2 regions of the Roseovarius carneus genome follow, and region 2 is predicted to be linked to the other one. Evidence: riboswitches for the same ligand, from Rfam matches in the RefSeq annotation. Region 2 holds a riboswitch; the other holds the start of a gene.

Region 1 (15,858 bases), 1.3 Mb from region 2:
CGTAGACAATGTAGAGTCCGGCAAGCAACAGCCCCGGAAAGACCGCCGCCGCATAAAGCCTGAGTGGTGATAGATCTCCGATGGCTGAATACACGATCAGCATGATCGACGGTGGAATGAGAATACCAAGCGTGCCGCCCGCGCAGATGACGCCCGAGGCGAAGCTCTTGTTGTAATTGGCATTGGCCATGGCCGGAAAGGCCAGAAGCCCCATCAACGTCACAACCGCGCCCACGATCCCCGAGGCGGTGGAGAAGACCGCACAGGTCAGCAACGCCGCAATCGCAAGGCTGCCCGGCAGATTGCGGGCCGCCTGATAGAGCGAGAAGAAGAGCTTGTCGACGATGTTCGCGCGCTCAACCACATAGCCCATGAAAAGAAAGAGCGGGATCGCGACGAGGGTCGGATTTTCCATCACCGAGTATGTGTTCTGGTTTAGCAGATAGAAGATATTGTTGTCGAAAATATCGCTGAACGTCTCGATTGGATGCCCCTGGTGATAGGCGTAATAGCCAAAGGCCACGCCCATCGCGAGCAGGGTGAAGGCAATCGGAAATCCTAGTAAAACCAGCAGGATAAACAGCCCAAGCATCATCAGGGCGACTTCGGGATTTGTCATCTTTTTATCTTTCTTGAAGCGCGGGGCGGTTTATTTCTTGCCTTGGGCGAATGCGGATATGGTTTCCAGATCCGCCTCGGTCAAAAGGTCCTCGGTCTCTTTCACATCGACCAGACGTTCGGGCCATTTGCCCGAGCGCATCGCCATCACGCAGCGCACAAGCTCAGCAAACCCCTGAATTGCAAGCAAACATCCCGAAAGCGGGATCAGAGTTTTGAAGAAATAGACCTGAATGCTGGCAGGGCTGTTGAAGCTCACCTCTTTCCAGCGCCAGCTATCGGAGGCGATTTCCCAGCCATACCAGACAAGCGCCATGATACCTGGAAAGAAAAACAGGAAGTAGAGGACGAAATCGAGACCTGCCTGCACCTTGACCGGGAAAAGCCGGTAGACCACATCGGCGCGCACATGCGTGTCTTGCGCCAACGCATAGGCACCGCACATCAAGAACAAGGCACCGTACATCTGCACCATCATGTCAAAGGCCCAAACCGTTGGCGCATTCAGCACGTAGCGGACAAAAACCTCATAGGACACCGACAGCGTCAGGATCAGGATGCACCACCCAAAGGCGCGGCCCGTCCAGAGGCTCAGCCCTTCTATGGCATGAACAAATCTCATATGTCTGTTGCTCCCCTAACAGATCAGCGGGCTGTCTCTGCGCCCCCCTATAGCGGCAAATGTCCGAGCCCCTCAAAGAGGCCCGGACATCATGCTTTAAAAGCTGTGATCAGCCGAAGTAGTGATCGTATGCCAGCTTGTAGTCGGGCTGGTTGAGGTTAAGATACCCCATCACTTCTTTGGCGTATTTCTTCTGCGATTCCATCACCTTGGCGAAGAAGGGGTCTTCGCCTGCGATACGGTCTGCGACAATGTCCCACGCGGCAAGCTGTGCTTCCATCACCGAAGTTGGTGTGCGGTAAACATTCACGCCATCAACTTCCTGAAGCTTGATCAGGTCGTCCGAATAACGCTTGGTGTTGCCCCAATAGAAGCCGGAGTTTTCAGCCATCGACGCGTTACGGATGATCGCCTGATGCTCAGGTGACAGCGCGTTGAACTTGTCTTTGTTGAACGTGACCTCAAAGCACTCCTGGCTCTGGTGGTATGACGCCAGATGGTAATGCTTGGAGACGTCCTGCATGCCGAAATCACGGTCAGACGTGGGGTTGTTGAACTCCGCCGCGTCGATCAGGCCCGATTTCATTGCCGGCTGAATTTCGCCGCCGGGAAGCTGCACAACCGACATGCCCATTTCCAACAGAACGTCTGCTGCAAGGCCAACGGTGCGATACTTCAGGCCGTCCATCTGGGACGCGTCCTTGATCTCTTCCTGGAACCAGCCCATGGGCTGAGCAGGCATTGGCGAGTTGAAGAAGGACACGATATTCAGCTGAAGCTCGCCCATCAGCTCATCAAAGAGCTCCTGACCGCCGCCTGCATGAATCCAGCCCAGCATTTCCTGGCTCGACCAACCAAAGCAAGGGCCAGTGCCGAAAAGCGACGCTGTTTTGGATTTGCCGTACCAGTAGGCGGACACGTAGTGTGCCGCGTCCAGAACGCCGCGGTGAACCGCATCTTGCATCTGGCTGGTTTTGACAACCGCATCCACCGACAGAACTTCGATGGTCAGCGAGCCGCCGGACATTTCATTAACGCGCGCCGCGAAGGACTGTGCGTTCTCAAGGAAGATGCCGCCGCCCCAGGCCGCTTGCATCTTCAATGTCGTGCCGGAGTCTTGTGCGATTGCAGGTGTCGCAAGTGCGGCAGCGCCGGCAACAGCCGAGCCGCGCAGGAATTTTCTGCGGTTAAGTGTATCTTTCATGTTTCCTCCCAAGGAATTAATAGCAGTCGCCGCTCGTATGATTTGGTCTGCAAGCAGTTTTGGATCATCAGCCCTGCACCGGCGCATTTAGGAGCCCAGACCTTACAGCCGGACCTTCAATGCGGGGCAGAACCACGATCTCGTGCAGTTTCCATTGGTTTATGCTGGCAGACAAGCGCTTCTTTTCGCGCACAAGCTGCGATCCGGTGTTTGAAATGGCGCAAAGCCAGACGCGCCAGCGCCAGATCAGGTTACTCTCAGGCAGACATGGATCAATCTCTATAAGTCTCATAAACCACTGTTATAAATGTTATAAATGACGCCCTGACTGGCGTCAAAACCACTCGTTCAGCCGTCGATATGACCACAGATCAAAACGCCCAAGCACCTCGGCGCGAGCACATATCTGAGCTTTACAAAAATTTCGTGAGCAGGGTGCTTTGGAAAAATATCGCGCATTATCAAACCGCGCGCCCCTGATCGCCGCACACGAATCAAACCTTGGGTAGGCCTCGGCAGCGATCACCGCTTGGGCGGGTCTCCTCCCGCGCAAAAGCTTGACCCGCATGGAGAAACTTGCCACGTAATGGGGGTCAGATCCGCATACCGCACCTCAAAGAGGCAAGCGCCATGTCATCTTTCACGCACCTCTCCCCAAGCAGCGTTCCCATCCTTTATCCTATGGGTTTCGTCCGTTTCTCCTTTTTGGCCCGCTTTGGGCCGCTTTGGTCGTGGTTATGTAGATATTGATGCTCACCGGGCGGTGGATCTACTGACGCGGCTCGGCGCGCTGGCCAAAGGGTTGGCCATCCTCAGACCTGATCTTCTGGCCCTTGGCAGTGCGCAGCATATCTGGATGGCGGGCGGATTTGCCCTCATGACGCTTGCTGTGATGATACGGGCCACGCTCGCCATCTTTGCCGCCCTTGTTGCCGCCGTGCTGGCCCGGCTCTGCGCGGGCATCTGGGAGCACAGCGCGATGCCGCTCTACACCCTCTCTGCCGCCCTCTGGATCGGCGCGTTTCTGGGCTTTGCAGTTCTTTACGGGTCCAGCCTGCTGCGCCCCAAGGCGGCATAATACACCCCGCCCGCACCAGAACGATTACCCCTTTCGCGAATCAATGCTCGCGCGTAAGCAAGAGGCACTTCGGTCCGGGCGGTTCGCCGTTTGGATAATAGGGAACGTGGTGCGGTGTAGCCAAAAGGCGCCAACTCCACGACTGCCCCCGCAACTGTAGGCGGCGAGCGAAGCCGGAATATGCCACTGCTGTGTTTCACATAGCGGGAAGGCCCGGCCCAGCATTGACCCGCAAGTCAGGAGACCTGCCGAGGTGATCACCCTGTTCGGACGCGAGGGGCGTTCCGGGCTGCGGAGCGTCTTCCGCCGTGGTGGCTTCACCGTCTGCGGGGGGCATCCGTCCTTCACATGACATTCAAGTCAATCGGCGCCGAATCTGGCGCCGTGTCCGAGGGACGAACATGCGTTACATATCATTTGCGGCAAGCCTTGCCGCCACCACAGCCATTTCCGGAGCCGCGCAGGCTCAGGAGCCTTTTGATCTGGGCGAGATTGTCGTCTCGGGCGGGCTTTCGCCGGTTGCCGCGTCGTCGCTCGGCAGGTCCGCCACCGTTCTGACCGCCGAAGACATCGAGCGGCGGGACGTCAAACACGCAGCCGATCTGCTGCGCGCCCTGCCCGGTGTGTCGGTGTCGCGCACCGGCGGTGTGGGTGGACTGACCCAGGTGCGGATGCGCGGGCATGAGGGCAATCACACCCTGGTGCTGATTGATGGGGTCGAGGTCGCCTCCACCAATTTCGGCGAGTTTGACTTTGGTGGCCTTCTGGCTGCGGATATCGGGCGGATCGAGGTGCTGCGCGGCCCGCAATCGTCGATCTATGGCTCGCAAGCCATCGGCGGGGTCATCTCGATCACCACGAAACGCCCCAACCGGCCCGGATTCTCCGGCCGGATCAGCACCGAACTTGGCTCGGATGGCTCGTCCGGTCTTGGGCTCAACGTCTTTAATCAAGGCCCCCGCGGCGAGCTGAGCTTCTCCACTGCGATGCGCGCCACCGGCGGCTTTGACATCTCCGGCACGCCGGGCGGCGAGCGTGATGGCGACTGGAACGAGACCTACAACCTCAAGGGCCGCTATTTCGTGACCGATACGCTGACACTGGGCGGCACGCTGCGCTATGTCAGGCGCAATTCGGACACGGATTCGGATCTGTTTGCTGCTCCAAGCCGCGCAACTTTGGTCACGGACACACCGGCCAGTATTCAGGTGCAGGAAACCTTTGGCTCGGTCTATGCAGAGCTGGAGACGATGGGTGGACGCCTGACCAACCGGCTGGAATACAGCTTTGCCCATATTGACCGCCAAGGCACAGGCAGCACCGGAGCAAAGAATACCGACAACACCGGCAACCGCTCCAAGATCGCCTATCGCGGCACGCTGGCGCTGGATGCCGCAACCCTCGATGCTGCCAATCACAGGCTGACCTTTGCCGCGGAACACGAGCGTGAAGATTACAAGGAAAACGACCCTGCGATCGTCTCTGGCGCGGGTCAATTGGTCAAACGTGACCGGGTCCAGAGCGCCTTTGTGCTGGAATATCAGGGTGAGTTGGCAAGTGGCCTCGATCTTCAGGCCAGCGTCCGCCATGACGACAACGACAAGTTCAAGGATTTCACCACCTATGCGGTTGGCCTCTCCTACAGGTTCCCAAATCAAACGACCCGCCTGCATGCATCCTTCGGGACAGGGGTACAAAACCCAACCTTGGTGGAGCAATTCGGATTTTTCGCCAATTTTACCGGCAATCCCAATCTTGAGCCTGAGCAGAGCAGGGGCTGGGATATCGGGATTGAGCAGGAATTCCTCGGCGGTCGCGGTGTCGTGGACCTGAGTTATTTCTCGGACGAATTGACCAACGAGATCGCCTCGTTCCGCAACCCGGCCACTGGCATCTCGACCCCGATCAACCGGGCCGGCAAAAGCGACCGCAAGGGGATCGAGCTGGCTGCCAGCCTACAGGTGACCGCGCAAATCGATGCCAACCTGTCCTACACATGGCTTGACGCCACAGAGCCAAACGGGGCTGTCGAAGTGCGCCGCCCCGAACATGAGTTGGCCTTGCAGGTGGGCTATGCGCTGCCCAATGACCGCACCCGCCTAGATATGCAGGTGCGCCATGTCGCGGGGAATTTCGACCTCGATTTCCGGGGGCCGTTTGTGCCCGGCGCGCGCGTAAAACTCAGCGACTATACCGTCGTGGATATCGGGTTCTCCCACGCGCTGACCGACACTGTGCAGCTTACGGGCAGCGTCAAGAACCTGCTTGACGAGGATTACGAGGAGCTTTTCGGATATGCCAGCCAAGGCCGCACCGCCTTCATCGGTTTGTCAAAGGCGTTTTGATATGGGCTGGACCCCACGCGCACGCGCGATCTCGGGGCTGGCCCTCGCAAGTGTCGCCCTCGTCGGGTTGATGGGGACGACACCGGCCAAAGCTGAGACAGCCACAGCCGAACCAAAACGCGTGGTGTCGATGAACCTCTGCACAGATCAGCTTGCCATGTTGGTCGCCGCACCGGGTCAGCTCATTTCGGTAAGCTATCTCGCGCGCGATCCGCGCAGCTCCGCCATGGCTGAGGAGGCCCGCGCCTACCCCGTCAATCATGGGCTGGCCGAGCAGGTTTACCTGCTCCAGCCCGATCTGGTGATCGTCGGGCGTTACACCACGCGCGCCACCGCCGACATGCTGGAGCGTTTGGGCACGCCCGTCATTCGCTTTGATATCGCGCGCAACATGGAAGATGTGCGGACGCGGATCATCGAGATGGGCGCAGCCCTTGGTCAAGAAGCACGCGCGGAGGCACTGGTCGCCGATTTCGACGCGCAACTTACGGCGCTCAGGACGGCCCCCGCCCAGCGCCCGCGCGCGGCACTTTATTTTGCCAATGGCTACACATCCGGCGACAACACACTCGCGGGTCAGATCCTGCACGCAGCGGGCTTTGCCAATATCGCGACCGAGCTGGGATATGGCGCGGGTGGCATCCTGCCGCTGGAGCTTCTGGCCCTCTCGGAGCCCGACGCCCTGATCACGGGACAGCGCTACGGCAATACCTCGCGGGCAGAGGCGATCATGGACCATCCGGCGATCCACGCGCTGCGCCAAGGGCGTGCGCAGGCGCCGCTCACTGACCATGATTGGGTCTGCGGCACGCCCCATGTGCTGCGCGCCATCGCCGAGATCACCGCCCTGCGCGGTCAGATAGACGCGGGAGGCCCGTGATGCGGCTTTTTGCAATCCTCTCCGCGCTGGTCGCGCTCCTCTTCATCACGGCATTGGTGGTCGGCCCGGCGGGGATCACGCCCGGTACGGCGCTGCGCGCGTTGATCTGGGGCGACGCAGGCCCGCTCTCTCTCGTGATGCGCGAGATCCGCCTGCCCCGCGCCATTCTGGCCGTGTTGATCGGGGCGAGCCTCGGCATGGCGGGGGCCGCGATGCAGGGCTATCTGCGAAATCCGCTGGCTGATCCCGGTCTGATCGGGGTCTCCGGCTCTGCGGCCCTTGGGGCGGTGCTCGCGATTCAGACGGGGTTGGCCGCGAGCTTTGCGTTTGGCCTGCCGATTGCGGCGCTTGCAGGCGCGTTATTCGGCGTGGGGCTGGTCCTTGCGCTTGCCGGGCCGCGCGGCGGCTCGCTGACTTTGATCCTCGCTGGGATCGCGATTTCGGCGCTCGCGGGGGCGCTCACATCTCTGGTCCTGAACCTGTCGCCCAACCCTTTCGCCGCGAATGAGATCGTCTTTTGGATGATGGGCTCACTCAGCGATCGGTCGATGACCCATGTCTGGATTGCCTTGCCGCTTATTGCTGCGGGCTCGCTTCTTCTGATACGTCTGCCGCGCGCGCTTGATGCGCTGACGCTGGGCGAGGATGCGGCGGCGGCGATGGGGATAAACCTCACTCGCCTGCGCCTCATGGTGATCTTTGGCACCGCCGCCGTGGTGGGGGCCGGGGTGGCTGTGGCGGGGGCGATTGGCTTTGTCGGGCTGGTCGTGCCGCATCTTTTGCGCCGCTATGTGGGTGCGCGCCCCGGCCAATTGCTCTGGGCCTCGGCGCTGGGTGGGGCGGCGATGCTTCTGACCGCCGATCTGGCCGTGCGGCTGATCTTGCCCGCGCGCGATCTGAAGCTGGGTGTGGTCACGGCCCTTGTCGGCGCGCCTCTCTTTTTGCACCTGATCTACCGCACAAGGCGGGAGGGCTTATGACGCGCCTGGCGCTTCAGGATTTCGGTGTTGTTTTGCGCGGCCGGAGCATTTTGCAGGACGTGAGCCTGAGCGTGGGGCCCGGCGAGCTGGTTGGCATCATCGGACCCAATGGCGCGGGCAAGACTACGTTGATGCGCTCTGCCCTCGGCCTGATCCCGAGCAGCGGGTCAAGCTCACTCGCCAAACTCGATGCGCCGGCGCGGGGCCGGGCGGCGGCGTGGATGCCACAAGCGCGCGAGATTGCGTGGCCCGTGACGGTGGAGACGTTGGTGGCATTGGGCCGCACCCCGCATCTGGCGGGCGGCGCGCGCATGACCGACGCTGACCATCGCGCCGTGGATGCGGCCATAGCGCAGATGGATCTCACCGAGATGCGCGCGCGCACCGCCACGCGCCTGTCGGGCGGAGAGCAGGCCCGTGCCCTCATCGCCCGTGCACTGGCGCAGGAAACGCCCCTTCTTATGGCGGATGAACCCATTGCTGGGCTCGACCCTGCCCACCAGATCGCGACGATGCAGATTTTTGCAGGGCTGGCGGCAGGGGGCCAATCCGTGATCGTGTCGCTGCATGATCTGGGCCTCGCCGCGCGCCACTGCACCCGCCTGATCGTGATTGGCGCAGGCAGCCTGCGCGCCGATGGACCGCCTGAGGAGGTGCTGACCCCCGCCCTTATCCGCGATGTTTTCGGTATCACGGCCCATGTGCAACGCACCGACCAAGGCCTGATTTTTCAACCCCTCGCGGTGCTGCCATGAACGCGCCTGCGCAGTCCCGCCTTATCGAGGATCACCCATGGCTGGCCTTTGATCTGGGCGCGCCAATGCAGGTCCTCAGCTGGGCGATCAACGCGCCGGGCTTCGTTACCGCCCGCCACATTCTCTGGCGCGAGGTGCGCAATGCGGACCTTACCCTCGATATGGATGTCCACCCATGGCTGGAGCGGCAATTGCGGGCGCGCGGCGCGGCGGATGCGGTGTGTTTCCTGACCTCGCGCGATGTGCGGCATGTGCATCAGCACCGCGCACGCGTTGAGGGTGCAGAGGCCCACTCCGTGGCCACTGTCGGCCTCGGTAATGCAGAGCGGGTCGGCACGCGCCGCGACAAGGCCACCACCGATTGGGGCACGATCAACATCGCTGTGGCCGTGCAAACGGGCCTGACCCAAGCCGCTATGATCGAAGCGATGAGCATCGCCGCACAGGCCCGTACCGCCGCGATCATTGAATTGGGCGTCGCCTTGCCCACAGGGATAGCAACCGGCACCGGCACGGATTGCATCGCCATCGCGGCCCCCCACGGCGCAGGTGCCTATACCGGGCTGCACACCGCCCTTGGCGAGGCGATCGGTGCCGCCGTTTACCACGCGACAAAGGTCGGTGGCGCGCGCTGGATACAAGACACACAGACCAAAGGGAGACCTTCACCATGACCAATCTTGAACAGATCCTGCATGACGCAATGGCACATCCCGAAGCGGGGTGGAACATGGGCTCATTCGGTGCCATCGCCGAGTTTCACCATGTCCGTGATGAGGCCCCCCGCCTGCCCATCATGTCCGGAACGCCCCAGTCACCCGACACACCGCTCAGCCAAGTCAGCACCCGAGGCGGTCTGCGTCTCGATACGCTCAAGAACGTGCGCCCCGTGGCATATGAGACCCTCAGCCCCAAGGCGCATCGCTGGTCTCAGGGTGTCGCCCTTTGCCTCCCCGAGGCCGAGGCGGCCATGTCGCGCCGCAGCGTTCTGACCGAGCTTGGCCCAGACGCCGCCGCCCTGCGCCCCGAAGACCGTGGCGCGATCCTCTTTGATATGGGGCTGGCCCAGCCGCAGGTGGATTTTTGCATCCGCACCGACGATGCCGCGCTGATCGACGTGCTGCGCGCGGCGGAAGGCGCATCGCTGATGGACCCCGCAAACCCCGCGATGGGCGCGATCCTCAAGGCGCATCCCCACCGCGTTGCCCTCACAAAGCTGGGCCGCGTCGAGGTCTTCCAGCCCATTGGCGGGCCGGATACCGATGGCACCTCCCCCGAAGGGCCGCACACCCATGTGCTGCCGAAACTGCTACGCGCGGCGCGCACACATTCGGCCAATACGCCCATTCCCGAAGGCTGGGTGCCATGCGCGGGCTTCCATCCGGAAAACCCTGTGATCGGGCGGCTGGGTGAGGACAAGCCGCTCAACCGCGCGGCCTTTGACGGATTTCAGGAGCTACTGCGCGACTGGGGCCCGCCAGAATATGTCGAGGCCAAGGCCGCGTGTTGGGCCGCGTTGGAACAAGGAACAGCGCCCAAAACCGTGGACGAGCCTGCCACGCGCATTGGCCGCACGGGCCTGCGCAACGGGTTACGCCAGTGGCGCAGGCTCCATGGCGACAGCCCGCTTGCAGCGGCATGGAGCGCTCATTTTGACAATACCGCCGTACCGCAGAACGCAGTTGATGAGACAGCAGAACCTTAGGGATGGGACCAGATATAAACGCACTCACGGGATTTCTCGCAACGGGCGGCCCAGCACTTTGGGCCATTGCAGCGCTGTCGGTGCTGACACTGACCCTGATCCTGTGGAAGCTTTGGCAGCTCACGCGCTTGGGCGCATGGCAAAGCGCCGCCGCAGAGGCTGCTGTGGCCGCTATGGTCGCGCGGCCCCAAGCGCGGCCCAACGCCCGCGATATCCGCAGCCGCTTTGTCGCAAGCGCGCTGGGGGCGCAAGACTTGCCCGATACGCTCGCGCGCGAGGAGGTGACACGCCTCGCCCTGCGCGCCCTGACCGAGATCCGCACGGGCCTGCGCCCGCTTGAGCTGATCGCGACAATCGCGCCGCTTATCGGGCTTCTCGGGACCGTTCTGGGTATGATCGAGGCGTTTCAGGCGCTGGAGACCAGCGGTGGACAGGCCGACCCGTCCGTCCTCGCGGGCGGTATATGGGAGGCGCTTTTGACCACGGCAGCGGGCATGGCCGTGGCAATCCCAGCGGCGGTCGCGCTCAGCTGGTTCGAGGGGATCGCAGAGCGGGTGCAGACCGATTTTGAGGATATGGCCACGCGCCTATTCACCCACGCCTCTGGGGTAAAGGCCGCCGCCTGATGCTCGCCCTGCCCCCCTTCCGCCCAAGCCGCAAGCCCAGCCTTACGCCAATGATCGACGTCGTGTTTCTTCTGTTGGTCTTCTTCATGCTCGCCTCACAATTTGGACACGACAGCGCGCTGACCCTGTCGCCTGCGGGCGGCGATGCGGCCTATTCCGGCCCCCCGCGCCTTGTGGAGATTGGCCCGGACGGGCTGCGCCTCAATGGCGCGCCGGTGGCCGAGGCGGCGCTGGCAGAGGCCCTTGCCCCCCTCACCACAGGGGCCGAAGATGTGATCGTCTTGCGCAGTGCGGATGCTACCAGCCTGCAACGCCTGATCGACGTGGCACAAACCTTGCGCGCGGCCGGGTTTGCCACCCTCGCCGTGGTGCCCTAGAGCCATGCGGTTTTCACGCCCCCGCCCGCCGCGCCGCATCGACGCCGCCGTGCCCATGATCAACGTGGTTTTTCTCCTGCTGATCTTCTTCTTGATGGCGGCACGGATCGCGCCCCCGCCGCCCTTCGACATCACCTTGCCAGCGGCTACGGGCGAGACCCCGCTTGGCGAGGGCGCAATCCTCTTTGCCGCCGCAGATGGCACGCTGAGCTTTGCCGGACAAAGCGGCGTGGCCGCCCTCGCCACTGTCGCGGCCCAAGCGCCCGAAGCGCTCACCCTGCGCGCCGACGCGGCCTTCCCCGCACCCGATCTGGCCGCCCTTCTGGCCCAGCTAGCAACGATGGGCGTAGCCGCCGTCGATCTGGCGATCCGCGCGCCATGAGCCGCGTGGTCGAAGTCTCGGCATGTCTCGCACTTGCCACCGCGGTGCACCTCGCGCTGTGGGCCAGCAGCCATGACGGCGCGCCGGGGTCTGCTGGAATGGGCGGCTCAGACAGCCTCACCGTCTCGGCGGTCAGCCCCGCCCTCGCTGATCTGGTGGCAGCATGGGATCGCCCGCCACCCGCACCCGAGACACCCATGCTCAGCACGCCCCAAGCACCAACGGCCATGACCGCCCCCGCAGCCTTGCCCCAGATAGCGGCGCCGCGCAGCACGCCAAGCAGCCCCGCTGCCCCGTCGGCCCCTGTGCTCAACGCCGCCCTCGCGCCCGCGCTGCCAAGCATCGACACGCAGACACCGCCCGCACCACCCAAAACGCGCCCACGCTCGCGGCCCGAAACCCTCGCCCGCACGCCGCCTGCCCCGAAGCCCGCAGCCGCCGCAAAACCCGAATCTGAGAGCCGCGCCAGCCAGAGCGCGGCGGGCCAAGGTCAAACCACGGCAGCGGGGACCACAGCAACCCGCGCAGACCCCACGCTGTCGCCCGCCCGCACAGCCACGCTGATGGCGCAGTGGGGGGGCGGTGTCCGCAGCAGCATCGAGCGCCGCAAACGCTATCCGGGGGACACGCGGGCCAGAGGGACAGTGCATTTATCCATCCAAATGCGCACCGATGGCGCACTGACCTCCGTGAGTGTGGCGCGCAGTTCAGGAGATGCAGCGCTTGACCGCGCGGCGATTACTGCGGTCCAAAGCGCGCGACTGCCCGCCGCCCCGCGCGCCCTGCCGCCCGGTACACATGCCTTTTCGCTGCCCATGTCGTTCACGCCCTGAGCCGTTTGAGACCCCCCAGGGAAGACGCCTCTTCCCAAGCCCGGCCCCAACAGCCATAAATCCCGCATGACCACATATGCTTTCACCCTTGCGGGCGCGCAGCTGACTGCCCTGCCCTCCGGCGCGCTTTATTGGCCGCAGGAAAATCTGCTGGCTGTATCGGACTTGCATCTGGGCAAGGCCGAGCGGCGCGCGCGGCTGGGCGATGCAACTTTGCCGCCCTATGAGACACGCGACACCCTTTCGCGGCTGGAATTCGCCCTGCGCGCTACGGGGGCCAGCACGGTGGTTTGCCTTGGCGACAGCTTCGATGATCCCGACGCGGCCCATGCCCTGCCCGAGGAAGACAGGCTCTGGATCAAGACACTTCAGGCCGGGCGGCGCTGGGTCTGGATCGAGGGCAATCATGATCCGGGCCCGATGGATCTGGGCGGCACGCATCTGGCCGAGTTGCCGCTGGCGCCGCTGACCTTCCGCCATATCGCACGATCCGGGGCCAGCGGCGAGGTTTCGGGCCATTACCACCCCAAAGCGCAGCTGAGCCTCAAGGGCCGGACCATATCGCGCCCTGCGTTCCTGATTGACAGCGACCGGGTGATCCTGCCTGCGTTCGGCACCTATACCGGGGGGTTGCGCAGCTCGGACGCGGCGCTGAGCACGCTCATGCGGACCGAGGCGCTGGCCGTGCTCACCGGCCACAGCACCCATGTCATCCCGATGCCGCGCTAGAGCGTGTCGTGTGCAATTGACCTCACCGGACCGGGCGAACGCAGCACGCCCTAAATCAGGCCCAGCCGCTCAAGCTCAGACCGAAAGCTGCGGCTCACTGGCACACGATCCTCATTGCACAAAACGACAAAAACCTTGTGGGCGTTCTCACGCTCAATTCTGCAGATCGCGTCTTGTGACACCCAATGCGAGCGATGCGTGCAATAGCCCGCAATCGGCTCTGTCTCGTCGATCGCATCTTTCATCCTGAGGCGGAGCGTGTGAGAGCCGCGCGTGGTCACCACTTCGGTAAAATGCCCGTTTGCAGAGAGGCGCAGCACCTCGCCGCGCTGCTCTGCGGGCAAGCGCCGCATCAAGCGCGGCTGCCCCTCAAGGGGATCGCCAAGCCACTGAGCCGAATAGCGATGCCGCTCAAACCCCGGGATCAGTCGCCGCAAGACGAATATCGGCATGGCTAAGACCAGGGTATAAAGTGCGACCAGCGGCACGGGTGGCACTTCTGCCCCTGCTGTATGCTCGACCACGCTTCCAACCGCGAGAATGATCGGCGTGGCAAAGACCACTGTGGCACCGATAGCAATTATGTCAAAATATACAGGCTTGTCCGGTCCGACCAGAAGATAAGCCAATGCACGAGCGCCATAGCCCACCACGGTCGCCAATACCAAAACAAAAAACCAAAACACCAATCTCACTGACAAATCCATGGCCTCAAACGTGCCAAACGGCCCAGCAATCGCTGCGGTCAACCAGCCCATCGCGCAGATCGTAAATGTCAGTGGAGATAGAATACGCGAATATGTCTCTTTAAAAACATGTCTTTTCATTACCATCACTTAAAGTTTTTAGGTTTATAATAAACGTTTGGTCGATCAAGTTTTCTTGCGCACTATGCTTGGGGGCATATGGCCCTGAGCCGTGCTGAAATAATTAGAAGCGGCAAAAGCTAAAGAGCGATGCCGGGTATTGTTATGCGCACGGAACGTGCGTGGGACGCATCGTTTTGGAGGAAAAAAACCTCTGTGTAAGACGAGCGTCTCCGTAGCAGCCGCACGCCTGAACCAGCGACCACGATTAGCGCATCGCCCGCGCTTTGGGACTCAGCGCGGCATCAAGCTCGGCCCATGGCCGCTGATCAGGGACGTAAACATCAAGTGCGTCACCCACCGAAAGGAGCCCTTCCCGCTCCACCCAAGCGGTCACACCGCGCCGTCCGCGCGCGGCGGCAATGAACCCTTTGCCGTGGCCGGGGCGGTCGGCCTCAATCTCCATCGCAGGATATTGGCAGGGTTGGTTGTGCATATCAATCACAAGGGCCGTGCCCGCCGCCGTCTGAAGGCGGGTGGAGGGCGGGATATGCGTGAAATCAGGGATGCCGGAGACGATCATCGTCGCCCCGAGCCAGCAGGGATCGACGCTCTCCAACCCCATATCGGCCGCGATAAGCGCCAGCTCCTCCTCCGACAGAATCGAGAATTGCCGCACATTGCGGATATCCGTGCCCTCAGAGTGCATAGCCTTGACCCGCACGCAGGAGGGCCGTGTCAGCCCGCTGTGCTTTTCGCCATCAAACCCGGCATAGGTGGCCTCAATCCGCTCCAACGCGGCAGAGCGGATGCCCTCGTCGCCCGTATCGACACGGCCAAGCCATGTGATTTTTGCTGTATGGGCAGTTTTCTTTATGGCCGACATGAGACAGGCTCCTTAGGACTGCCCGCAAACTTGGCCTGCGCGCACGCCCCGCGTCAACGCCCTTTTACGGCGTCGTGCCTGCTTAAACCGTGAGTGTAAAAAAGAACCGCCGGAACGGGAAGAGCACCGAGCCATCGCCGCGCACGGGGTAGGCGCTGTTCATCACATCCTCATAGGCCTTAATGAGAGCAACCCGCTCATCAGGTTCCAGCGCATCAAGAATCGGGCGCGCATAGGTGCTCTCGGTGTAGCGGCGCACCGGATGGCTCCCGGCTTCGGCCCTCAGACGTTGGTAATACTCCGTCTCCCACATGCGGAACCGGCCCAAGGGCGAGAGCATTTCTTCATATTCAACGGGCTTCTGAATACCCGGAGTCGTCTCGATATCGACCCGCCCGGGGAAGATTTCCTGCGCCAGCGTCAGCCAGACCCGGTGCGAGGGCGCGTTGTTCTGGTGCGGCAATTGCACGGCCAGCGTGCCGCCTTTGCCCAAGAAGCCAATCAGCCGGGGCAGCAATTTGCCGTGGTCCCCGGTCCAATGCAGCGCCGCGTTGGAATAGATCAGGCCGGGCGCGCGGCGCGGGTGCCAATCGCGAAAATCGGCCTGCTGCAAACTGTCATAGCCCTTGGATTGCCGCGCCTTGGCGAGCATGGCAGGCGACGCATCGACGCCCACCACAGGTCGCCCCGAGGCCCGCGCCGCGAGTGCTGAGCCCATCGAACCTGTACCACATCCGAGATCGACCACTTCGCCCGCGCCCATCTGACCCACGGCGTTGAGAAGATCCATCGCAGGGCGCAGGCGCAAGTCCTGGAACCGGGCATAGGCGCCCGGGTTCCAGTCTGCTTTGGCGGCAAGTTTGGTCACGCGGTGGGTTCGGGCTCCATGCCGCCGCCGGGCGCACGCGGCGCTTTGGGCTTGGTCTTGGGAATGGCGGTGACAGAAGGCGCGTTGCCCGCATCGGGATCTTCCGCATCATCGTCCATCTGCGGCGGGTCGCCACGTGCAACGCGCACGATCTCTTCGCCGGT
Region 2 (15,858 bases):
CCATCTTCGGGCAGATCGCGGGTGTGATACCCCGCCTCGGCCAAAAGGCGCAGCACATGCACGGTGGCGGCAGGCGTGTCGAGACCGACACCATTGGCCAGCCGCCCGTCCTTGTTAGGATAGTTGGCCAGCACGAGGGCGACCTTGCGCGCGTTCTCCTTCTTGGTGCGCAGCCGGGCCCAGTGTTTGGCGAGATCGGCCACGAAATCCACCCGGCCCCCATTGGCGCGGTAGGTGGCGATTGGGCATTCAGTCGCGTCGTCGAAAAACGCCTCACCCTTGAAGCTGATCGCGCGGCTGAGGATGCGTCCATCAACCTCCGGTAGGGCCACGTTCATCGCGATGTCGCGCGCGCTGAGCCCGGTGAGGCCCTCCGCCCATGCCTCCTCGGACGAGGCTGCGAGGACGACCTGAAAGATTGGCGCGGTCTGTGCGGCCTCCATCGTCAAAGGATTCTGCACGCTTGTGTCGCCCGCATGCGGCGATCCTACGGCAAAGCTGGTGCAGTTGAGAATGACCGACGGAGGGGCTGCTGCGAAAAGCTGCTCCAGAGCGCCCACGGATACGGGGTCCTTGAGCGAGGCCACGAAGATGGGCAGTGGGTTCAGCCCCCGGCGCAGCAGGGATTTTGTGAGGCGATTGATGGGGTGAAGCCCTGCGCCCTGCACCAATGCCCGGTAGAAAATGATCGGCACGATGGGCGCGCCATCTGTCCATGCGGCCTTGGCCGCGCCCAGATCAGCCAGCCCGCTGCCAGGCCAATAGACCCCGGCGCGCAACAGGGGCCGGGCGGGGTCGGGGCGCGCGGCCCCGCTCAGCATGGCCTGTCCGTAGGTCAGGAAATTGGCCGCGTTCTCCGGCCCGCCCTCCACCAGATAGGACCAGAGCGCGTCGTAATCGGCGTCGCTGATGGTTGAGAGGCTGCGCAATTCCGGGTCGGGTTTGTCATCGCCGGGCAGAAGGGCCAGCGGCACGCCGGCCTCATGCAGGCGTGCCGCATATTGCTCGGCCCCATATTTCCAGTAGCCGGTGCCCCCCAGCACGCGGGCGATCACGAGGCGGGATTTGGCCGCGCAATTGTCGAGATGCAGGTCGACCGACATGGGATGCGCGAGATGGGTAAGGTTGGCCAGCCGCAAGCCGGGGGGCGTCTCCATCTCGGCGCGGGCGGCGCTGAGCGCGCTCAGCTCGGTATCGGCGGCGGAGATGAAGATGATATCGGCGGGTGTCTGGCCCAGATCGACCGGCTCTTTTCCATCGTCGATGGAGCCGGGGGTGGCGGCGAGCAGGTGCATGGGGTTTGGGGCCTTTCGGATGGGGTGGGTTGTGCGTGCGGTCGAGCGCGGCGTAAGCCAGCGTCGTCAGACGAGAGGTTTTTCCATGAAATAGCTGGTGTCATTGGGGCGGTAATCGCCGAAGCGGCCACATTCGGTAAAGCCGTGGCGGGCGTAGAGGCGGACCGCCTCGGGCAGACGCAGGGCCGTCTCAAGCTTGAGCACGGGCAGCTTCAGCGTGCGGGCGTGATCCTCCAGCGCACGCAGAAGGGCCGCACCCACGCCCTTGCCGCGCGCGGCGTTGGCGGTGAACATGGATTTCACCTCGCCGTAGCTTTCTTTGTCGACAACCGCGCCAGTGCCCAGCACGGTATCGCCCTCCCGCGCGATGAAGAAATGCACGTCCGGTGTGCAAAGCGCCTCGAACCCGAGGAAGTAGTTTTCCTCGGGCTCAAAAAGGGTGGTCATCAATGTATGGCTTTGCTCCAACAGCGCCTTGGGGCCGGGATCGAGCGGGTATCCAGGCTCAACAATCAGCATCAGGCAGCGAGGGCGGCTGTGATCGCCGCGCGGTCAAGCCCGGTTTGGCCGATGACCACAAGGCGGGTCTGACGCGGGGCCGTGCCGAAGGGCTGATCGAAATAGGTGTCCACACGGGGGCCTACCGCCTGAAGCGTCAGGCGCATCGGCTTGCCCGTGACGGCGGCGAAGCCCTTGAGGCGCAAAATGTCGTGTTTGCGGATCACATCGGCCACTTGGGCGGAAAAGGCGGCGGGGTCGCTGATCTCGTCGCGTAGGACGATGAAGCTTTCAAACGCGTCGTGGCCGTGCTCATGCTCGTGTGCATGGTGATGGTCGTGGTGGTGCTCATCATCATGCGCGTGATGATCGTCATGGTGGTCATCATCATGATCGTCGTCATCGTGGTGATGGTGATGCACCTCGCCGCGCGCCTCCAGATCGGCCTCGGCCCCGATGCCTTGCCCCAACAGAACATCGACGGGCAGCGCGCCCATCGTGGATTTCACAACCTGTACGCCCTTCCGGCTTTCACCGCGCAGGCGGGCGACCAGCGCGTCTGCCTCGCCCTCCTCCAGCAGATCGGATTTGTTCACCACGATCATATCGGCGCAAGCGACCTGATCCTCGAAAAGCTCCGATAGAGGTGTCTCATGGTCGAGGTTCTCGTCCATCTTGCGCTGGGCGTCCACGGCGGCGACGTTGTGGGCGAAACGGCCCTCGGTCACGGCCTTGCCATCCACCACGGTGACCACGCCATCAACCGTGACGCGGGTGGAAATCTCGGGCCAGTTGAAGGCCCGGACCAGCGGTTGGGGCAGGGCGAGGCCGGAGGTCTCGATCACGATATGATCGGGCACGTTCTCGCGGTTCAGTAGCTTTTCGAGCGTGGGGATGAAATCATCGGCCACGGTGCAGCAGATGCAGCCATTGCTCAGCTCCATGATATCCTCCTCGGTGCAGGTCGCGTCGCCGCAGCCCTTGAGGATATCGCCATCCACGCCCAGATCGCCGAATTCGTTGATGATGAGCGCGATGCGCCGCCCGTCCGCGTTTTTCAGCATGTGGCGGATCAGGGTGGTTTTACCGGCACCGAGAAAGCCTGTGACAACGGTGGCGGGGATTTTTATGGGCATGGTCAGGCCTCCTGAGATGGGTTGCGTGGGAAGCGCCGCTGAGCTAGCCCCAAAGGGTAAAGGGAGGCGGGCGTGATGGATGTGATGACTGTCTGTTCGACATGCGAGGGAGCCGAGGGGCCTGCGTTTGCCGACGCGTTGCGCGCCGCTCTGGCTGAGGCGGGGCTGGGGGTGCAGGTCCGCGACTGGCCGTGCATGAACGCCTGCGCGCGGCCCGTGAGCCTTGCCTTTCGCGCGCCGCAGAAGGCCACGTATCTCTTTGGGGATGTGACGCTTGAGGATGCGGGCGACGTGGTTGCCTTCGCCAAGCTATATGCCGCGAGCCCGGATGGCTGGATCGACGATGCGCGCGCCATAGGGCGGTTGCGCCATTGTCTCATCGGGCGGGTGCCTGCCTGAAGGCTCATTCTATCGTCACCGTTGTCGTTGCCTCAACGGGTGTGCCGTTCACCGCCAGCGCGCCATGGGTGTTGCCATTGAGCGTGACGCGGATTTCATGCGTGCCTTTGGGCAGCGCATCGAGATGGACATATTCACTATAGGCGCGGGGCTGTTTCACACCGTTGACATAGATATGCGCATGGCCCTCGCCCGGCACATGGTCGCCGTTCACACCGGTGGGCGAGAAGGTGAAATTTTGCGTCATGATGTGCAGGTTCCGGCTTTGCGCGCCATCGGGCAGGATGTGTAACATAAGCGTCGGCACGGGTGCCTCCGCCTCAATCATCGCGCCGTGGCCTGCGTGACCCGAATGATCGCCGTCGCCATGATCATGCGCCATGTGATCATGGGCGGCGCTGCCATGGTCGTGCCCCTCAAGCTGCGTGCCCGAGGTGGCGGCGGTGAGAAACCCGAGGCCCGCGCCGAAAAAGAGGCCGATGACGAGAAAAATGAGCGTTTTGGGCATTGATCCGGTATCTCCTTAAGGGTGCCCCGGCGCGCGGGCGTGATGTCATGCGCCGGGGGATTGGGTCAGGCGTCTTGCGTTTCGCGCTGCCAGAAATAGGCTGCAAAAAGGCCGAGCGTGGCCCATGCTGCCATGCTGACACCAAGTGCGCGCACAGAAAAGAGCGATGCGACCTCGGGTGGCAGCGGCCCGGTAAAGACCGCAGGCTCGGGCGCACCGATAAGATGCGGCGCTATGATCACTGCCGCCCCGGCGGCCATGAGCAGCGCACTGCGCCCAAAGGCGATAAGCGCAAGCCCCACGCCCGTGGCTGTCGCCGTGCTCCACCACCAGATTTGACGCGCGGCAAGATCTGCCGAGGCCATGCCCGGCACTTCGGGCGGCAATGAGAACGCCGGCGCAAGGTGGATCGTGGCGAAGCCGGCGATGCCCCAGACAATTCCCTGATGCGCGGAAATGGCGACGCCTTGGGCGCTCGCGATGCTCATGAACGCCACCAAAATCAGGCCATAGCCCACGTAAATCAGCGCTGAAAAGAGCACCGAAAGCCCGTCACGCATGGCGTCAAAGCCTGGGATGTCCGGCCGCGAGGGTGCGCCCTCGGCCATGTTGTAGATAAGGTCACCGCCCTCATAAAGCTCCGCATGAAGCAGAACAGGCTGCACGAATATGAGCTGCAACAGGGCGGCAATCAGCCCTGCACAGAACCCAGCGAAAAGCCCGCTGGTCAATATTTTGGCAAACATACCTTAGTGGCAGGGGAAGCCGGTGGCGTGGCGCACATCATGTGCGGCGTCATGCAAGGCCGAGGCTTGCACGTGGCCCGCCACGAAGATGATGCCAAGGCCGATCGCCAGCGCCATAACTGCGGGCAGAACGGCGGATTTTGCTGTGGTTTTCGCGGTGTTTTGAACAAGTGTCGTCATGGTGTCGTCTCCTATGCGCCTCTACCCCGAGGCGGGTTGATCCTGCAAAGGCTGGTCTCCTGGCTTACGGGTCGAGGCCTGACTGCCGCCTTCCCAGGACGTATCCCAGTGGCATGTGGCAGGGGCTCTCCGCTTACAGTCGCGGGGGCGGCTGACGAATTGATGCCCGAGAGGGGTCCACCGACACGCCATTCCCAATTGATCCCCGGGCTCTTCTACGCCCTTGGGGGAACCTTTGCCCGTATGGTATGAACGTCCCCTCGCAATGCGTCAAGGTTGATTGCAATGGGCCGGTGCAGCCAAGATACGGGCGCTCTGCCGTGTCTGCGCGCGTCTCTGGCCGATATCTTGTGGATAACTCACCCCATGCATCCATATCCAGTGGTTTGGCGTTGACTCGCGCCGCGCGCCCTCGGCAAACTGCACACCACTCCGAGAATCAATGGCGAGGCGGGCCTTTTGCGATTTTCCAAGCTCAGACTCACAGGCTTCAAAAGCTTTGTGGATCCGACCGACCTCATCATCGGGGACGGGCGAACGGGCGTGGTTGGCCCCAATGGCTGCGGGAAATCTAACCTTCTAGAGGCACTACGCTGGGTGATGGGCGAGAATCGCCCGACGGCCATGCGCGGCGGCGGTATGGAGGATGTGATCTTTGCCGGTGCCGCAAGCCGTGGCGCGCGCAACTTTGCCGAGGTGACAATCCATATCGACAATGCCGACCGCCTCGCACCCGCAGGGTTCAATGACAGCGATACGCTTGAGATCACCCGCCGCATCACCCGCGATGTGGGCAGCGCGTATCAGGTCAACGGCAAGGACGTGCGGGCGCGCGATGTGCAGATGCTCTTTGCCGACGCCTCCACGGGCGCGCATTCGCCCGCTTTGGTCCGGCAGGGGCAGATCGCCGAGTTGATCAACGCCAAGCCCAAGGCGCGGCGGCGCATTTTGGAGGAGGCGGCGGGTATCTCGGGCCTCTATCAACGCCGCCATGAGGCGGAGTTGAAGCTGCGTGGAGCCGAAGGCAATCTCACCCGCGTGGATGATGTGATTGAGCAATTGGCCGCACAGCTGGGACAGCTTGCTCGGCAGGCACGGCAGGCCGCGCGCTACCGCGCCATCGGGGAGGAGTTGCGGCAAGCCGAGGGGCTTTTGCTCTATCGCCGCTGGAAAGAGGCGGATGCGGCCTTGGCCGAAGCCCGCGATGCCCTGCGAGAGCGTACCACCGCCGCCGCCCGCGCCGAGGCCGCCGCGCGCGAGGCAGCCAAAGCCCGCGCCGCCGCCGATGAGGCCCTGCCTAAGCTGCGCGAAGAGGCCGCTATTGCTGGCGCGGTTTTGCAACGCCTTTCGGTGCAGCGCGATACGCTCAACACCCAAGAAGAGGCGGCCCTTGCCCGTATCACCACGCTTGAGGCCCGCATCGGGCAACTGGCCAAGGATATTGAGCGCGAGGGCGAGTTGAACCGCGACGCGGGCGAGACGATTGCCCGGCTGGAATGGGAGCAGCGCGAACTGATCAAGGCCGCCGACGGCCATGAGGGCAAGCTGGAGGCCGCCGCCGCCGAGGCGCGCGATGCGTCGGATATCCTCAGCCAGCGCGAGGCGGATCTGTCATCACTGACCGAGGATGTGGCCCGTCTCGCGGCGCGCCACCAATCGGCACAACGGCTCGTCTCCGACAGCCGCAGCATGCTTCAGCGCTCCGAGGCGGAGGCCGAAAAGGCCCGTTCTGCCGTGGCGGCATCAAACGCGGCATTGCAAACGGCGGCTCAAGATTTCGCAACCGCCGGGTCTGCGGAGAAAGACGCGCACGCGGCGGCGGAGGCGGCGGAAGCCGCCCTCATCGCCGCGGATGAGGCGCGCAACGACGCGCAAGCCCGCGAGGCCACAGCGCGCGGGGAGCGGAGCGAGGCCGAGGGCGAGGTCAACGCCCTCTCGGCCGAGGTGTCGGCCTTGGCGCGCTTGGTGGAGCGTGACACCGCCGAGGGCGGGCAGATCCTCGACCGGCTTCAGGTGCAGCAGGGCTATGAAAAGGCGCTTGGGGCCGCGCTCGCCGACGATCTGCGCGCGCCCGAAGTGGGCCCTGACGGCCCCTCTGGCTGGGCCGTTCTGCCCGCTTACAGCCATGTGGAGGCGTTGCCCGAGGGGGCTGTGCCGCTTACGCAAAACGTCTCGGTGCCGGATGTGCTCACCCGCCGGATGAGCCAGATCGGCCTGGTGGACAGCGAAGACGGCCCGCGCCTTCAGGCGGCGCTTAAACCCGGTCAGCGGCTGGTGTCGCTTGAGGGGGATCTTTGGCGTTGGGACGGATACCGCGCGTGGGCCGAGGATGCGCCATCCGCAGCCGCGCTACGGCTTCAACAGCTTAATCGCCTGGAAGAGCTGAAACAATTGCTCGAACATGCCAGCGCCCGCGCCGATGGTGCGCGCCGTGCGCATGAGATGTTGACCCAAACCCTGCGCGATCTGAGCGAGGCGGATAAAGCCGCCCGCGAGGCGCGCCGGGACGCTGATCGCGCTGTTAATGACGCCGCCCGCGCGCTCAGCCGGGCAGAGGCGGAGCGCAACCTTGCGGCCTCAAAACTGGAATCGCTGAGCCTCGCCGTGACACGTCACGAGGATGAGGCGCTGTCCGCACGCGGGCAGTTGAGCGAGGCGGAGGCCGGGCTGCAAGGCCTTGGTGATCTGGATGCCGAGCGGGCGCGCGCGGAGGATACCAAGCTGACGGTGGAGGCTGCCCGTATCACGATGATGTCACGCCGTTCGGCCCATGATGAGCTGCGTCGTGAAGGCGAGGCGCGCACGCGCCGGAGCCAGGAAGTGACCAAGGAGTTGAGCGGTTGGCGCCTGCGTCTGGAGACGGCCACGACGCGCAGTGCCGAGCTGGCCGAGCGCAAAGTGAGCGCCGAAGCCGAGCTTGGCGAGGCCGCCGCCGTGCCTGCGCAAATCAGTGAGGCACGCGCCGAATTGGGCGGCCAGATCACCACCGCCGAGGCCCGCGCCGCCACCGCTGCCGATGCCCTATCCACCGGGGAAGGGGCCGCGCGCCATGCCACGGATGGCGAGCGCGAAGCCGAGCGGGCCGCGTCGGATGCCCGCGAGGCTCGCGCCCGTGCCGAGGCCCGCACCGACGCGGCTTCCGAGGCCCGCAGTGCTGCCGCTGCGCGCATCCATGACGATCAGCAAATCACCCCCGCCGCCCTGCTGGAGAGCCTCGGGGTGGACCCCGATAAAATGCCCGGAGCGGAGGCGATCGAGGCCGATGTGAACCGCCTCAAACGCCAGCGCGACGCGTTGGGTGCGGTCAATCTGCGCGCCGAGGAAGACGCAAAAGAAGTGCAGGAAGAGCATGACGTTCTCTTGTCGGAAAAGACCGACCTGGAGGAAGCGATCAAGGCCCTGCGCAGCGGCATTGCCTCGCTCAACCGCGAGGGGCGCGAGCGCCTTTTGACTGCGTTTGAGCAGGTGAACGGCAATTTCTCGATGCTCTTCAAGCACCTCTTTGGCGGGGGCGAGGCCAATCTCGTGCTGGTGGAAAGCGATGATCCGCTGGAGGCAGGCCTGGAGATCATGTGCCAACCGCCGGGCAAGAAACTGGCCACGCTGAGCCTTCTGAGCGGGGGTGAGCAGACGCTGACCGCGCTCGCGCTGATCTTTGCCGTGTTCCTCGCGAACCCCGCGCCGATCTGCGTGCTGGATGAGGTAGACGCGCCTTTGGATGATGCCAATGTCGCGCGCTTCTGTGACCTTCTGGATGAGATGTGTCGCCGGACCGAGACACGTTTCCTGATCATCACCCATAATGGCGTCTCAATGAGCCGGATGGACCGTCTCTTCGGCGTCACCATGGCCGAGCAAGGGGTGTCGCAGCTTGTCTCCGTGGACCTCAAGAAGGCCGAGGCGATGGTGGCCTGAGACCTCTCAGAGCTTATTCAGCAGGGCCGGGGTCGGCCATTTATCGGCGGGCAGTCCCAGTTTTTGCTGCACACCCTGCACCGCCGCACGGGTGCCTGCGCCCAAAATGCCGTCGATTTTGCCCACGTCATAGCCGCGTGCGGCGAGCTTGGTCTGAAGCTGCTTCATCTGATTGCTGCTGAGCCCCGGCTCGGGGTTGCCACGTGTCATCACGGGTGCGCCTTCCAGACGTGTTGCGAAATAGGCGGCGGTTAGCACGTAGGTAAAGCTCTGATTCCAATCGAAATAGACCCGGAAATTGGGATAGGCGAGAAAGGCAGGGCCCTTGCGCCCTTGCGGCAGCAGAAGGCTTGCCTCCAACCCACCGGCAAGCTGCCCGTGGCGCGCGCGCACGCCAAGCCGCTCCCACTCAGACGCTTTCATCGTCGTGCGCAGGCCCGATTTGGACCAGTCCATCTCGGCAGGCACGGCCACCTCATGCAGCCATGGCTGGCCCTTACGCCAGCCAAACCCGCTGAGCATTTTGCCTGCGGACATCAGCGCATCGGGGGCGGAGGTTTTGAGGTAGACATGCCCGTCGCCATCACCGTCCACGCCGCTTTCAATGATGTCGCGGGGCAGCATCTGGACCATGCCGATCTCGCCCGCCCAAGCGCCTGTGGTGCGCACCGGATCGAAATCGCCCTTCTCAAACAGCTCCAGCGCCGCGAAAACCTGCGGGCGGAAGAGGTCGGGGCGGCGGCAATCATGGCTGAGCGTGACGAGCGCGTTGAGCGTGTTGAAATTGCCCTGAAACCCGCCGTAATCCGTCTCGAATGCCCAAAAGGCCAAGAGAACGCCGCGGTTGAGGCCGTATTGCGCTTCGATCCGGTCAAAGATCGCGTCGAACTCGCGGGCCTTGGCGCGGCCCGTGTTGAGGCGGCCCGAGCTGATCAGGCGGTCTGCGAATTCGGTGAAGGGTTTTTGGAACACGCCTTGCGCGCGGTCGGCTTTGATCACCGACGGGTCCTGCCGCGCAGAGGCGAAGAAACTCTCTACAGTGGCCTGTGCATGGCCGCGCTGCACCGCTTCGGATTTGAGGCCCGCGACGAAAGTGTCGAAGCTGCCGCCGCAAGCCGCATGGGCCACCGAGGCCGTCATTGGGGCCGCGAGGGTGAGGCAAAGGGCGGTGAGGCAGGTCAGTCGGCGCATATCAAGTCTCCCAATGTTTTGGGACAGGGTAACGCGATTTGCGTAATGCGTGCAGTCCTGAAATAGGCTGTTAGAAAAGCATGGCGAGGATGAGGACCGCCGCCAGCACCCCGGCCCAGAGGCGCCAGAGCACGGATGTCGCCGCGAAAATCTGGGTGGGGCCTGCGTCTTGTGTGCCGCGTGGGTGCACGAATGGAAAGTCCTCGCGCGTGCCGTGATAGCTGCGCGGGCCAGAGAGCGCGGTGTCGATGGCGCGTGCCATGGCCGCTTCGGGCCAGCCTGCATTGGGCGAGCGGTGCTTGGCCGCGTCGGTGGCAATCTCGGCCCAATCCGCGCGTGGCGGATGAAGCGCCCAGATCATCAGCGCGGTCAGCCGGGCTGGCGCGAGGTTCAGCAGATCGTCGAGCCTTGCGGCGGCCCAGCCAAACGCCTCATGGCGCGGGGTGCGGTAGCCGATCATGCTGTCGGCCGTGTTGACCATCTTATAAACCATCATCCCCGGCAGCCCTGCAATGAGGAACCAGAAAAGCGGTGCTATCACCCCATCCGACACATTCTCGGCGGCTGATTCGATTGCGGCCCGGCTCACATCTGCGGTGTCCATCCCTGCGGTATCGCGCCCGACGATTTGCGCTACCGCGCGGCGTCCTTCCGGTAGCGATTGGCGCAGGCTGCGCGCAACCGCCTCCACATGCTCCACCAAAGACCGGTGCGACAACAAGATTGCGGCGGCAAGGGCGGTGACGATCCCGCCCAGTTGCGCAATGAGCCAACCTGCGCTCCACGCACCCAGCACCAGTGCGGCGAGGGTTGCGGCGCCCTTGATCTGGCGAAACGGCCCGTGGTTGAACCGCGCATCTGCCGCGCCGATCAGGTTGCCCATGATCACGGCAGGATGGGGCACGCGAGACCAAAGCCAGCGTGGCTCGCCCAAGGCGGCGTCAAGGATCATTGCAATGGTGAGAATTAGGGCGAGGCTCATGTGACTCTCTCAGGTGCACTCAGGGGGTCACGCGGTGCGCGGGTCAGTCTTCGGCGCCGGGCAAAGGTGGGTGGCGCGTTACGAAATGGCCCTTGATGGCTTGGGGCCAATCGCGGAAGGGTACTTGGCCGGAGGCACTGGCGCTGTGCATTTCGGCATAGGCGACGATCCCCTCGGCGGCCTCTGCAATTGGCTCGAACCGGCCTAGCGTATAGGCCAGCTTGCCCTCGGCCTGAATGGCGATGTTGCACCCCTGTTTGCAGCCCATGAGGCAAGACACGCGCCGGGTGCGCACATTGCGGCCTTCGGCGGCGGCCTCCACCAGCTCGGCCAGATCAACGCCGTGCGGGCGCTCATGGGTGTCCTCGCTCCAATCGTCGCGCTTGCAGGTGTCGCAGATCGTGATCCATGTGGTCATTGGGCCGCCTCCTTTTGGTTGGTGCATGTTCAAACGGATAACGCGCGGCGCTGCAAGGCCCTTGGCGGCGAGGCTTTGCCGATCATGGGGGATTATGTTGCTTCTTTTCCCCTATGACACAGCTTGTGTTATCTTTGGCTCCGACGGAAAACGGGTCTGTGATGAGTTGTCCGTTTTGAAAGACCGCCGAGTGATACGTTTGTGCGGGAGATTGCAGTGAAGGTTCTGATCGTCGAAAGCGATCCCGAGCTCGGGACGCTCTGGCAACGCCATATGGAGCGTATGGATATGGATGTGCGTCTTGTGGGCGGGCAGGCCAAGGCCATTGGTGCGCTTCAGACGCAAGTTTTCGATATCATCGTGCTGAACCTCGTTCTGGCTCAGGGCAGCGCGCTGGTGGTCGCGGATTTCATCTCCTACCGTCACCCTGATTCGCCGATTATCTTTGTCACCAACACCTCTTTCTTCTCCGACGGATCGATTTTTGCCCATAGCGCCAACGCCCGCGCTATGGTCCAATCAGACACCCCGCCCGAGGATCTGGCTAATATGGTGGCGCATTACGGACGCCCTGTCTGAGGACTAAAGCCGCCGTTTCCATGTTTGCACACATCCCCCTCCTTAGCTATAGATCGTGATGACGATGCCCACCGCTTGGGCCGAAAAGAGGCGCGACATGGGGCCGACCTCCCTCGGGGGCCCGCTTGTCGCATCGTTGATCACATGGACAGGCACCGGCCTCTCATGCAGCGCTCTTTTTCCAACCGCGCGGTGAGGCTGCCAGACATGATACCAGATACAAGGGAACCGATTGCCATGAAAATCACCTTTTTGGGCGTCGCCGCGCTCTTCGCCGCCACCATGGCGCAGGCCCATCCTGGCCATTTGGCCGAGGTTGCGGGGCATGGCCATTGGTTGGGTGCGGCCGCGATCGGTGCGGCGATTGCGATTGGGCTTTGGGCCGGGCTGAAGGGGCGCAAAGCCAAGGATGAGGCCGAGGCGGACGATGCGCCCGCCGATGACAGCCAAGAGGCCTGACACCATGACCAAAACAGGTGTGATGATCTGCGGACATGGCTCGCGCAGCCAATCGGCGGTGGACGAGTTCGCCACCTTGGCGGACAAGCTGCCGGCCCTTCTGCCCGATGGGTGGGAGATGGAATATGGCTACCTTGAGTTTGCCAACCCAGTGATCCGCGATGGTCTGGACAAGCTGCGCGCGGCAGGATGCGAACGTATTCTGGCGGTGCCGGGGATGCTCTTTGCCGCGATGCATTCCAAGAACGACATCCCCACCGTGCTCAATACGTATGCTGCGAAACACGGTATGCAGGTCAGCTATGGCCGCGAATTGGGCGTGGACCCCAAGATGATCGCCGCCGCCGGGGGCCGCATCCGCGCGGCGCTGGAGACGGCCAACGCCGAGTTGGGCGAGGTGGATATTCACGACACATGCCTCGTGGTCATCGGGCGCGGCGCGTCTGATCCGGACGCCAATGGTAACGTCGCCAAGATCGCGCGCATGCTGCAAGAGGGTATCGGCTTTGGTTGGTGCGAGGTGGGCTATTCCGGCGTGACTTTCCCATTGGTGGAGCCATGCCTGCAACATGTGGCCAAGCTGGGCTACAAGCGCGTCATCGTGTTCCCCTATTTCCTCTTTTCCGGCATCCTGATCGACCGAATTTATGGCTTCACCGACCGTGTCGCGGCCGAGCACCCTGAGATGCAATTCGTCAAGGCGGGCTATCTTGGAGATCACCCAAAGGTGCTCGAGACGTTCGCCGAGCGCATCACCGAGCAGACCTATGCCGTCCCGCCGCCCAATTGCGGAACGTGCCAGTACCGCACGCAAGTCCTCGCCATCGAGGGCGAAGAGGTGCAGAAAATCACGCCCGCCGAGCGCGCGGCGATTGCCCGCGACAAAGGGGCTGATCATCCGGCTTTCGGCGCGGTCCCGCCACCCACTTGCGTGATGTGCAAATATCGCAGCGCGGTTCTGGGCTTCGAGGATGAGGTTGGCGCGATTCAGGAAAGCCACCACCACCATGTCGAAGGGCAGGGCGCGTCCGCCCCCGGCTCCAACGTGGCGGATTGCACGCTTTGCGACACGTTCTGCACAGGCCTTTGCCGGCTTGAGATGCAGGACAAGCAAGCGCATCACCATCATCATCACGATCACAGCCATGAGCACAGTCACGGCCACAGTCACGGGCACGACCACAGCCATGATCACCACCACCATGATCATGACCACGCCCATCCGGTCTACCCGCACGCAAATCACCCGCACGGCCCCGAAAGCGCCCGAAAGGCCACCGGAAAAGCCAAAGACTGACCCCGGCTTTTTCTTGGCAAAAATACCCCAAGCCGACATCCGCTCCACCCACACCGCCTAACCCAAGAAGGCCCGCCCGTGCGCCCATATGAGAAAAATCCATCCGCGATCTATGCCGCGAGCTTCGCCACCGTGCGCGCCGAGGCGCGGCTGGAGCGGTTCGATGCAGGGATGGAGAGGATGGCCGTGCGCCTTATCCACGCTTGCGGTATGGTCGAGATCGCGGACCGGATCGCGTTCAGCGACGGGGCCTATGCGGCGGGGCATGCGGCCATCGCAGGTGGGGCGACGATCCTATGCGATTGCGAGATGGTCGGCGCGGGCATCATCCGGCGCTATCTCAAAGGCAATGAGGTGATCGTGACCCTCAACGACCCGCGCACGCCGGGGATCGCGGCGGGCATCGACAACACCCGCTCTGCGGCGGCGGTGGAACTTTGGGCGGATCATCTGGAGGGGGCTGTGGTGGCCATTGGTAACGCGCCCACGGCGCTTTTTCATCTGTTGGAACTGATCGATCAAGGCGCGCCGAAACCTGCCGTGATCCTTGGCTTTCCGGTGGGGTTTGTCGGCGCCGCCGAGAGCAAGGCCGAACTGGCCGAGAACCCGCGCGGCTGTGAATTTGTGGCGCTGCGCGGGCGGCGGGGTGGGTCGGCCATGGCCTCGGCTGCGGTGAATGCTTTGGCCGTCGGGTTGCCGGAGTTGGACACATGAGCGCGGCGCGCGCACCGTGGCTGCATATCGTGGGCATTGGCGAGGACGGTATGGACGGGCTTGTCCCCGCCACCCGCGCCGTGGTCGAGGCGGCTGAGATTATCATCGGTGGGGACCGCCATCACCAGCTTTCCGGCGCGGTTGAGGCTGAGCGTGTGGCATGGCCTTCGCCCTTTGATGCGCTGGTTGATGTGCTGAGGGGGTATCAGGGGCGCCGCGTTGTGGTTCTGGCCACGGGTGATCCTTTGTGGTTCTCGGTCGGCGCGCGTATTGGCCGCGCGATCCCGGCAGCCGAGATCACGTATCATCCGCAGCTCAGCGCGTTTCAGCTGGCCTCCGCGCGCATGGGCTGGAGCATCGCGGATGTGGAAACGCTCACCGTGCATGGCCGCCCGGTGGAGCAGATGATCGCCTTTATTCAGCCCGATGCGCGGCTTTTGATTCTGACCACGGGGGCCGAGACGCCGGGACAGATCGCGGCCTTTCTGGCCGCGCGCGGCTTTGGCGCGTCGCGGATGACCGTTCTGGCCGCGATGGGCGGCGCGGGGGAACAGCGGTTTGATGGGTTGGCCGAGAGCTGGGATCATGTCGTGCCCGCGTTCAATACATTGGCGGTCGAGTGTATCGCGGCACCTGATGCGGCGTTGATGCCGCGTGTGCCGGGCCTGTCAGATGATCTTTTCCAGCATGATGGGACCATGACCAAGCAAGAGGTGCGCGCAGCCACGCTGGCAAAGCTGATGCCGATGCGGGGGGCGTTGCTCTGGGACATCGGCACGGGCTGTGGATCGGTCGCGGTGGAGTGGATGCGCGCCGCGCGCTATGCCCGCGCGATCGGGATCGAGCCACGCAGCGACAGGCGCGCGCTTGCGGCGGCCAATGCGCTGGCGCTGGGTGCGCCGAAGCTTGAGTTGGTAGACGGGCGCGTGCCGGAGGCCTTGGCGGGCCTCGCGCCGCCGGACGCGATTTTCATCGGTGGAGGCTTGAGCATGGCGACGTTTGACGCCGCATGGGCGGCGCTGCGCCCCTTGGGGCGGCTGGTGTGCAATGCGGTGACGCTGGAGAGTGAGGCCCTGCTGTTGGAGCTGCACAAGCGCCATGGTGGGCAGTTGGTGAAGCTGATGGTGAACCGCGCGGAGCCTGTGGGCGGGCTCACCGGTTGGCGGCCCTTGATGCCGGTGACGCAATGGAGCCTCGTCAAGCGATGAGGGCGCACAGAGCCGCGGCGCAATTTGAGTATTTTTGCAAAGAAGAAAGCGGGGGGCGGCGGTGAGCGGTGTTCTTTACGGTGTGGGCCTTGGCCCCGGTGATCCGGACCTGATGACATTCAAAGCGCACCGCTTGATTTCCGGTGCGCGGGTTGTGGCGTATCCCGCGCTCGCGGGTGCGCCCAGCTTTGCGCGGGCCATCGCGGCTGGGGTCATTGCGCCGGGGGCGCGCGAGATTGTGATGGATGTGCCGATGACGCCCGAGCGGGCCCCTGCGCAGGCGGCCTATGATCTGGGAGCCGCGCAGATCGCACAGGCCTTGGAGGCAGGTGA

What was found. Region 2 has a riboswitch for cobalamin ahead of KUD11_RS01500 (CbtB domain-containing protein). Riboswitches for the same ligand answer to the same signal wherever they lie in the genome.
Region 1: linked by a shared signal. The riboswitch ahead of KUD11_RS08120 (TonB-dependent receptor plug domain-containing protein) and the one ahead of KUD11_RS01500 (CbtB domain-containing protein) in region 2 are both predicted to bind cobalamin.

Annotation. Positions count from the first base shown of each region.
Region 1 covers NZ_JAHSPD010000001.1:1,603,728-1,619,585, reverse strand. Annotated here, with positions in the region: gene KUD11_RS08140 (TRAP transporter large permease) at 1-619, opposite strand, end outside; gene KUD11_RS08135 (TRAP transporter small permease subunit) at 650-1,240, opposite strand; gene KUD11_RS08130 (TRAP transporter substrate-binding protein) at 1,350-2,444, opposite strand; gene KUD11_RS08125 (NnrS family protein) at 3,208-3,522, shown strand; cobalamin riboswitch at 3,576-3,789, shown strand; gene KUD11_RS08120 (TonB-dependent receptor plug domain-containing protein) at 3,924-5,867, shown strand; gene KUD11_RS08115 (ABC transporter substrate-binding protein) at 5,869-6,747, shown strand; gene KUD11_RS08110 (FecCD family ABC transporter permease) at 6,747-7,727, shown strand; gene KUD11_RS08105 (ABC transporter ATP-binding protein) at 7,724-8,482, shown strand; gene KUD11_RS08100 (adenosylcobinamide amidohydrolase) at 8,479-9,156, shown strand; gene KUD11_RS08095 (DUF6925 family protein) at 9,153-10,187, shown strand; gene KUD11_RS08090 (MotA/TolQ/ExbB proton channel family protein) at 10,190-10,813, shown strand; gene KUD11_RS08085 (ExbD/TolR family protein) at 10,813-11,190, shown strand; gene KUD11_RS08080 (ExbD/TolR family protein) at 11,195-11,572, shown strand; gene KUD11_RS08075 (energy transducer TonB family protein) at 11,569-12,405, shown strand; gene pdeM (ligase-associated DNA damage response endonuclease PdeM) at 12,472-13,134, shown strand; gene KUD11_RS08065 (LytTR family DNA-binding domain-containing protein) at 13,185-13,961, opposite strand; gene KUD11_RS08060 (MOSC domain-containing protein) at 14,209-14,826, opposite strand; gene KUD11_RS08055 (methyltransferase domain-containing protein) at 14,909-15,589, opposite strand; gene ftsH (ATP-dependent zinc metalloprotease FtsH) at 15,691-15,858, opposite strand, start outside.
Region 2 covers NZ_JAHSPD010000001.1:276,934-292,791, reverse strand. Annotated here, with positions in the region: gene cobN (cobaltochelatase subunit CobN) at 1-1,295, opposite strand, end outside; gene KUD11_RS01525 (GNAT family N-acetyltransferase) at 1,362-1,814, opposite strand; gene cobW (cobalamin biosynthesis protein CobW) at 1,814-2,929, opposite strand; gene KUD11_RS01515 (DUF1636 family protein) at 3,005-3,328, shown strand; gene KUD11_RS01510 (hypothetical protein) at 3,333-3,836, opposite strand; gene KUD11_RS01505 (CbtA family protein) at 3,902-4,582, opposite strand; gene KUD11_RS01500 (CbtB domain-containing protein) at 4,586-4,762, opposite strand; cobalamin riboswitch at 4,795-5,014, opposite strand; gene KUD11_RS01495 (chromosome segregation SMC family protein) at 5,222-8,677, shown strand; gene KUD11_RS01490 (lytic murein transglycosylase) at 8,684-9,868, opposite strand; gene cbiB (adenosylcobinamide-phosphate synthase CbiB) at 9,939-10,850, opposite strand; gene KUD11_RS01480 (DUF1636 family protein) at 10,894-11,268, opposite strand; gene KUD11_RS01475 (response regulator transcription factor) at 11,485-11,847, shown strand; gene KUD11_RS01470 (DUF6732 family protein) at 12,085-12,306, shown strand; gene KUD11_RS01465 (sirohydrochlorin chelatase) at 12,311-13,603, shown strand; gene KUD11_RS01460 (precorrin-8X methylmutase) at 13,682-14,317, shown strand; gene cbiE (precorrin-6y C5,15-methyltransferase (decarboxylating) subunit CbiE) at 14,314-15,525, shown strand; gene cobI (precorrin-2 C(20)-methyltransferase) at 15,587-15,858, shown strand, end outside.